Regions from separate parts of the Klebsiella sp. R445 genome, predicted to be linked through region 1. Evidence: predicted binding sites of a transcription regulator. Region 1 holds the regulator's gene; the other holds the start of a gene.
The links. Region 1 encodes PurR, which represses purine synthesis genes. Its sites were predicted from a motif close to CANGCAAACGTTTGCNTG; they were not measured.

Region 2: pyrC (dihydroorotase) is a predicted target of PurR. The motif match lies at 2,096-2,113, and genes of this name have one in related genera.

What each region holds. Positions count from the first base shown of each region.
Region 1 is NZ_CP180446.1:210,123-214,024, reverse strand. Features, by position in the region: gene ACMYSN_RS00980 (MFS transporter) at 1-733, opposite strand, end outside; gene cydH (cytochrome bd-I oxidase subunit CydH) at 896-985, opposite strand; gene purR (HTH-type transcriptional repressor PurR) at 1,281-2,306, shown strand; gene punR (LysR family transcriptional regulator) at 2,325-3,236, opposite strand; gene punC (purine nucleoside transporter PunC) at 3,348-3,902, shown strand, end outside.
Region 2 is NZ_CP180446.1:1,127,481-1,131,382, reverse strand. Features, by position in the region: gene bssS (biofilm formation regulator BssS) at 25-279, opposite strand; gene dinI (DNA damage-inducible protein I) at 666-917, opposite strand; gene pyrC (dihydroorotase) at 990-2,036, opposite strand; gene ACMYSN_RS05325 (lipoprotein) at 2,159-2,719, opposite strand; gene mdtH (MFS transporter) at 2,833-3,902, opposite strand, start outside.

The DNA.
Region 1 (3,902 bases):
ACACCAGCATCGCGGTGACAAACAGCGGCGAAGCATGGGTAATGGTATGCAGCACCGGAGAAATGTAGGTATAGAGGGTGAACATGGCCCCCGCCCCAAGCACCGTGGTCAACAGGGCGGAAAGCACCTGCGGACGCACCAGCACCGACAGCTCCTGTTTAACATTCGGACGCTCACCGGCGCTGCCTTTAGGCAGAGAGAACCACAGGCTGATCATCGCCACCACTCCCAGCCCTGCGGTAGCAAGGAACGACATCCGCCAGCCGATAGTCTCGCCAAGCCAGGTCGCCGCCGGCACGCCGCCGATATTGGCGATCGTCAGCCCCATAAACATGGTGGCAACCGCGCTGGCCTGTTTGTCTTTCGGGACGACGCTGGCGGCCACTACCGAACCGAGGCCAAAGAAAGCACCATGGTTAAGGCTGGTGATAATGCGTGAAATCAGCAGCGTGGTGTAATCAGGAGCCATGGAAGAGAGAACGTTGCCGAGGGTGAAGATCGCCATCAGGAAAATCAGCGCGTTTCTTCGCGCACGATGAGAAAGCAGCAGCGTCATCAGCGGCGCACCAACCATCACACCTATCGCATAGGCGCTGATCAGCATTCCCGCAGCCGGAATAGACACGTCGACGCCTTTGGCAATGACTGGCAGTAATCCCATCGGGGAAAACTCCGTCGTACCAATACCAAATGCGCCTATCGCCAGCGCGAGCAGGGGAAAGTTGATTTTCATTGCATGACTCCAGCAGACCGTCATCGGCGACGGTATCTCATCAGAAGTCAAAAGCATGACATCAATCACAGAAAAACAAAAGTAAACGAAATGGCAAAAGATTTTTGCGAAAATGATAATAATGGCGGGAACGGGGGGAAAGTGACCTCTCCCCCGGGAAAATTAGTGCAGAACTGCGGTCAGCCCGGCGGCAACGATTAGACCTAGAACAATAATCGTTGTTGTCAGCGAAAATTTTAAATCTGTATCCATCAATTTTTCCCCCTGTTTTTCCCACACGAAAAGTGAGCTTGCTCATTTTTGCACAATATCGCATAAAAATCTTCCAGGATTTAGGGTGATACACATTTTTGCTCTTCCCCTTTGCCGCAAGATCGGACAAAATCCCACGCTAATTTGAAAGCGTATCGGCCATTGACCCCTTCCTGTCGTTCTGTGTCGTTTTCCCGACGTGATGCAATGTTGAACATTGTATTCAGGGTGTGTTTAGGCAAACGTTTACGTACCGATTATCAGACGTTCAGGTCAAGGTCTGGAGTGAGAAGTAATGGCAACTATTAAAGATGTAGCGAAGCGCGCAAACGTTTCCACTACAACAGTATCACATGTTATTAACAAAACCCGTTTCGTTGCGGAAGAGACGCGCAATGCGGTCTGGGCCGCCATTAAAGAACTGCACTACTCACCGAGTGCTGTCGCGCGCAGCCTGAAGGTTAATCACACCAAATCTATTGGTCTGCTGGCAACCAGCAGCGAAGCGGCCTATTTTGCTGAAATTATCGAAGCCGTTGAAAAAAGCTGCTTCCAAAAAGGCTATACCCTGATTCTGGGTAATGCATGGAACGATCTCGAAAAGCAGCAGGCTTACCTGTCAATGATGGCGCAAAAGCGCGTCGACGGCCTGCTGGTCATGTGCTCCGAATATCCGGAATCGGTGCTGAGCATGCTGGAAGAGTACCGCCATATTCCAATGGTGGTGATGGACTGGGGCGAGGCCAAGGCCGACTTTACCGATTCTGTCATCGATAACGCCTTTGAAGGCGGCTATATGGCCGGTCGTTATCTGGTGGAACGCGGCCATCGCGAAATTGGCGTGATCCCCGGCCCGCTGGAACGTAACACCGGTGCCGGACGTCTGGCAGGCTTTATGAAAGCCATGGAAGAAGCGCAGATTTCCGTACCGGATAACTGGATTGAACAGGGTGACTTCGAACCGGAGTCCGGCTATCGCGCGATGCAGCATATCCTGAACCAACACCACCGCCCGACGGCAGTCTTCTGCGGCGGCGACATCATGGCGATGGGTGCTATTTGCGCGGCGGATGAAATGGGGCTGCGCGTACCGCAGGACATTTCGCTGATCGGCTATGACAACGTGCGCAACGCCCGCTATTTCAGCCCGGCGCTGACCACGATTCATCAACCGAAAGACTCCCTCGGCGAAGCCGCGTTTAATATGCTGATGGATCGTATCGTCAACAAGCGTGAAGAGTCCCAGTCTATCGAGGTTCACCCGCGCCTGGTGGAGCGTCGTTCCGTCGTTGACGGCCCGTTTGTCGATTACCGCCGTTAGTCCCCTTCCCGGCGCCGGCTAATCCGGCGCCCGCAACCATTCCCGGTTTAACGTTTCACTATCGCCAAGATAATCCAGCATCCACAGCAGCGCAGGCGATGCGTCGCTCTGTTGCCAGGTCAGGCAGCACGCCGCATCCGGAAACGGGTTTTCCAGTTCAAGGGCGACCCATTCTCCCCGGTCGATCCACGGACGGGCAAAGTGCGTCGGTACCATCCCCACGCAAAGCCCGGCAGACAGACAGGTGGCAGAGGATTCCCAGTCGGGCACCACCACACGCTTTTGGTTATCCAGCAGCCAGGTCGTTCGTTTTGGTAAAGACCGGGAAGTATCCTCTCTGACCAATGAGGGCCAGTTGCGCAACTCGTCATCACTCAGCGGACTGGTCATCTGCGCCAGTGGATGATGGCTGGCCACTACGCAGTGCCAGTTCAGCATGCCCATATCGCGAAAGGCGTAGCGCCCCCCGACCGGAATCGAACGCGTCGCTCCAATCGCCAGCTCCACGCGGCCATCCGCCAGCGCATCCCAGACGCCGTTGAACACTTCCTGAAAGACAATCAGCTCAACGTCCGAAAAGTGACGATAAAAATCGACAATCATCTGGCGCATTCGTGCCGGTTTGACGATGTCATCGACGGCAATTGACAACTGACCGCGCCAGCCATTGGCTATCTGCTGGCACTGCTGGCGGGTGATCTGCATTTTTTTGATAACAGAGCGTCCTTCCTGTAAAAACCAGACCCCGGCCGGGGTTAATTCAACATCCCGATGACGACGTTCAAACAGCGGAACTGCCAGCCACTCTTCCAGCTGACGAACGGTGTAGCTGACAGCGGAAGGGACGCGATGGAGCTCCTGTGCCGCCGCGCTAAAGCTGCCGTTGCGGGCGACAGCATCAACAACTTCCAGTGAGTATTCAGACCACATATTCTGCCTACAAAATTTTTGAATGCATGTAGCAAATATTAGCGTTTCACAAGCCAGAATGCACTCCCTACACTCTGCGGCATTATTCCGGCATCAGCAGAAGAGAATGTTATGCAACAACCTGGGAAAGGATTTTTAGTTTGGCTGGCGGGACTTAGCGTGCTGGGTTTCCTGGCCACCGACATGTATCTACCGGCCTTCGCGGCGATCCAACACGACCTCAACACCTCCGCGGCTTCGGTCAGCGCCAGCCTGAGCCTGTTCCTTGCCGGTTTCGCCATCGGACAGCTGTTCTGGGGCCCGCTCTCTGACCGTTACGGGCGTAAACCGATTCTGCTGAGCGGCCTGGCGATCTTCGCCGTCAGCTGTCTGGGAATGCTGTGGGTCCGCGACGCGACGCTGATGCTGGTCCTGCGCTTTATTCAGGCCATCGGCGTCTGTGCAGCCGCGGTCACCTGGCAGGCGATGGTCACGGACTATTATCCGGCGCAGAAAACAAACCGTATTTTTGCCACCATCATGCCGCTGGTCGGTTTATCCCCGGCGCTGGCGCCGCTGCTCGGCAGCTGGCTGCTCAACCATCTGGAATGGCAGGCGATTTTTGCTACCCTTTTCGCCATCGCCCTGCTGCTGATGGTCCCGGCCCTGCGCCTGAAGCCAGTGCAC
Region 2 (3,902 bases), 920 kb from region 1:
TGTATATTGCGTGCGGCATAATCTTTAATGCCTGCGGTACTCGTTTGCCTGGTATTCACCTGATTCAATCTTGGCAATACCTGCTTCCAGAATAGAGATAAATTGACGTGCGACTTCCGTGGTGAGCCATAGCGTCTGGCCAATTTCAGCTTCGTGACTGCTTTCTTGAGTGGGGTTTTGGTAGTGCAGGCGCAACATCATGGCATCGTAGCTATCAACGGTGCTGATGTCCCATCCGACGAGGGGATGGGTCTGGATGACTTCATTATTCTTTTCCATCATAACCCCTTATTCACATGTTAAAAGACAACAATTCTCGAGGTTTAATGCATGTTTTTTGAAGCAAGTTAATTATATCAGGAGTTAAGAATAAACTCGAGAAATTAACGTAAACAGAGCGAACACTCCTCTGTTTGCCGCTTTTTTGCACAAATATAGTGTCGTGAAGGGTTATTTTTACAGGAAATAATCATGAGAGGAATGAAAAGTCTGAATTTTACCGGGATAAAAAAGCCGGGGCGACCCGGCAAAAAAAGCACAATGAGGGAGCAAATGTTATTTGCTGTACCTGTCACACTTCAGGCAACCCTGGTACGAGCACGAGATTAACTCACGCTGAGCACGCGCGTGAAACGCGTATGCGGCTTCGGGTAGCCGAAAGGGCGTCAGGATACGTCATGGATAAACCAGTCATCGGCGCTTTCCCAGGTCTCTTGCAGGATTTCGCTTATCCGGTCTTTATCTTCTTTGAGGCCACCAATCACAGACAGACTGTTGCTGGTGGCAAAGCGCACGGTAACCTGGCTTGGGTTAGTCGGGAATTGTTGTTCAATGCGTCGGGAGAGTTCATTGTTTAGCGCTTCTAAGGCGCCGTTGGGTAAGGCTGTAGTTTTGGCGATAGACACTTCAATGCGCATGATTGCCCCCTGTGTAATATACTGTTTATTTATACAGTATGTATTTGGCGTTTACAACAGGGGGTACCGTTTTTATTTTTTCATTGTCCAGCGCACGGTTTCACCGGCAAGGAACGGCACCAGCGTATCGTCCGCAAGCGCGATGCTCTCGACGACGGTGCTCTCTTCGCGCTCCAGTTCAACGAAGGTCTCATTGACCGGCAGGCCGTAGAAGCGCGGGCCATTCAGCGAACAGAATGCCTCAAAGTGCTGCAGGGCATTCATCTCTTCAAATACCGTAGCGTAGCTGCCCAGAGCCGTCGGGGCATTGAAGCAACCGGCACAGCCGCAGCTGGCTTCTTTACGATGACGGGCGTGTGGCGCCGAATCCGTGCCGAGGAATGCGCGGGTAAAGCCGCTGGCGACCAGCTCACGCAGCGCCTGCTGGTGAATATTACGTTTCAGAATGGGCAGGCAGTAAAGATGCGGACGCACGCCGCCAACCAGCATGTGGTTACGGTTGAACATCAGGTGCTGCGGGGTAATGGTGGCGGCCAGCAGGTCATTGCCATCCCGAACGTACTCGGCGGCATCCTTAGTGGTGATGTGTTCAAACACCACTTTAAGGCCCGGTAAGCGCTGGCGCAGAGGTTCCATCACCGTTTCGATAAAGCGCGCTTCGCGATCGAAAATATCGATCTCCGCGTGGGTCACTTCACCGTGAACCAGCAGCGGCATGCCCAGTTTTTCCATGCGCTCAAGCACCGGCATAATCGCATCGATGCTGGTGACGCCGTGGCTGGAGTTGGTGGTGGCATTGGCCGGGTAAAGCTTGGCTGCGGTGAACACGCCTGCGTGGAAGCCGCGCTCCAGCTCTGCCGGGTCGAGCGTATCGGTGAGGTAGCAGGTCATCAGCGGCGTGAAATCGTGCCCGGCCGGTACCGCATCAAGGATGCGCTGGCGATAGCTGATGGCGGCCTCGACGGTGGTGACAGGCGGCACCAGATTCGGCATCACGATCGCCCGGCCATAAAACTCACTGGTGTAAGGCACGACGGTCTTCAGCATATCGTCATCGCGCAGATGAATATGCCAGTCGTCAGGGCGGCGGATTTTCAATACCTGGGGTTGTGCTGTCATGGAGAGCTCCGGCTAATAGGGTCAGTCATCAGGGCTGTTTTTGCCGGGCACTAAGGATAAGCGTAAACGTTTCCCTTTGCATCAATTTCTGTAAAAAAACGGGCGCCAATGCGCCCGGAGTGTTAATTGGTGAACGGGATGATAATTTCCCCTGGCTTCACTTCTATGCCTTTGGCGTATTTTTTCGCCAGCGCCTCGCCGGTGCTGGCATCTTCGCGCAGGACGTAGGCTGGTTGCTGGTTAAAGTAGCTGCGCAGAGATTGATTCAGATAGGGGATCAGCGTCTGCACCACGGACTGCAGCTTGTCGGGCGATACTTTGGCATCAACCACTTCCATCTCCTGCAGGAAGATAGCCCCTTTCTCTTTATTAAAGACCGGCAGCGCTTTCAGTTTCAGGTCGATGGTGGCCTTCTGGTTGCCAAACAATGAGTTCAGATCCAGATTGGCGATACCGCTCAGGGTGATCTTATTGGGTTCTTCACGGCCGATGGCGCTGGTCAGATTGTGTAGTTCAATGTGTGCATCCGCCACGCCGGGCAGGCCGATATCCTTGGCGAAGTGGTTACGTTTCTGCAGCGCCTGGTTAATTTCCTGCTCGCTCACCGAGTACTGCGTGAGCTGATTACAGCCGCTCAGAAGGCCGCTAACCATGAGCGCGGCCACGATAAACATCTTTTTCATTGGGTTCCTTAACGGTCGTGCCATGCACTTATCCTGACATAAAGCAGCATGGCCTGCCAGTGCCGAAAGGAACAGCAGAACAGGCTGAAAATGCGCTTCAGCCTGTATGCCGGTCAGGTCCGGGGCTCCAGCATACCGGATGTGGAGCGTTTCTGGCTGAACTGCCACCACAAGGCAATGAAGGTAATAAAGCCGATAATCCCCAGCATCAACCATGGCAGTTCCGGTTGATTCAGCGCTTTGCCGGAATCGAACAGCCAGCCGCCGCCGGCGTAACCAAAGGCGCCGCCGAAGGCCAGCCCCAGCCGGCTAAACCCCATATAGCTGCCGCGCGCTCGGGCGTCAGCCAGCGATGCCCCGAGGGTCTCACGAGCCGGCTCTGCGATGATCGAGCCAATATAGAACAGGCAAATCAGGGTAAACAGCTGTTGTAAATTGTTGGTCAGGCCAATCGGCAGCATGGCGGCGGTCATCACCAGCAATCCGGCCATCAGCCGGTGCTCCAGGCGAAAACGCTGTTCGCTCCAGCGGGCGATGGGGTAGAGCAGAGTCAGCGATATCGCCGCTTCAATGGCATACATCCATTTCACCGCGGTAGGCGAGCCGGCGATATCATTGACCATAATCGGCAGCATCAGCATTACCTGGACGGCCAGCATGTAGTACCCGGTGAGCGTCAGCACGTAGGTCACAAAGCGTTTATCGCGCAGCACCCGGCCGAGCCCTTCGCGTACCGGCGTTTTCACCGTCGACAGTTTCCACGCCGGGAGATACCAGGCGTTGAAGGCGGCGCAGGCAATAAACATTGCCGCTCCCACGCTACACACCAGGCGGAAGTCGTATTGCAACAGCCAGCTGCCGAGCAGGGCACCGATCACCGCCCCGGCGCTGTCCTGCATCATCAGGATGGAGAAGAACCGCCCGCGCTGATGCGGTCGTACCAGCTTGACCACCAGCGCCGCACGCGGCGGATCGAACAGGGTGCCGCCCAGGCCGGAGAGAATACAGGAGAGCCACAGCACCCACGGTTCATGGGCTACGGCCATCGCTGCGAAGCCGGCCGCGCGCATCAGCATGCCGGTGACGATCATCGGTTTGGCACCAAAGCGATCGGCGACCGCCCCACCAAAAATGCCCAGTCCCTGTTGGACTAGCTGGCGCAAACCGAGGGCAATGCCGACCA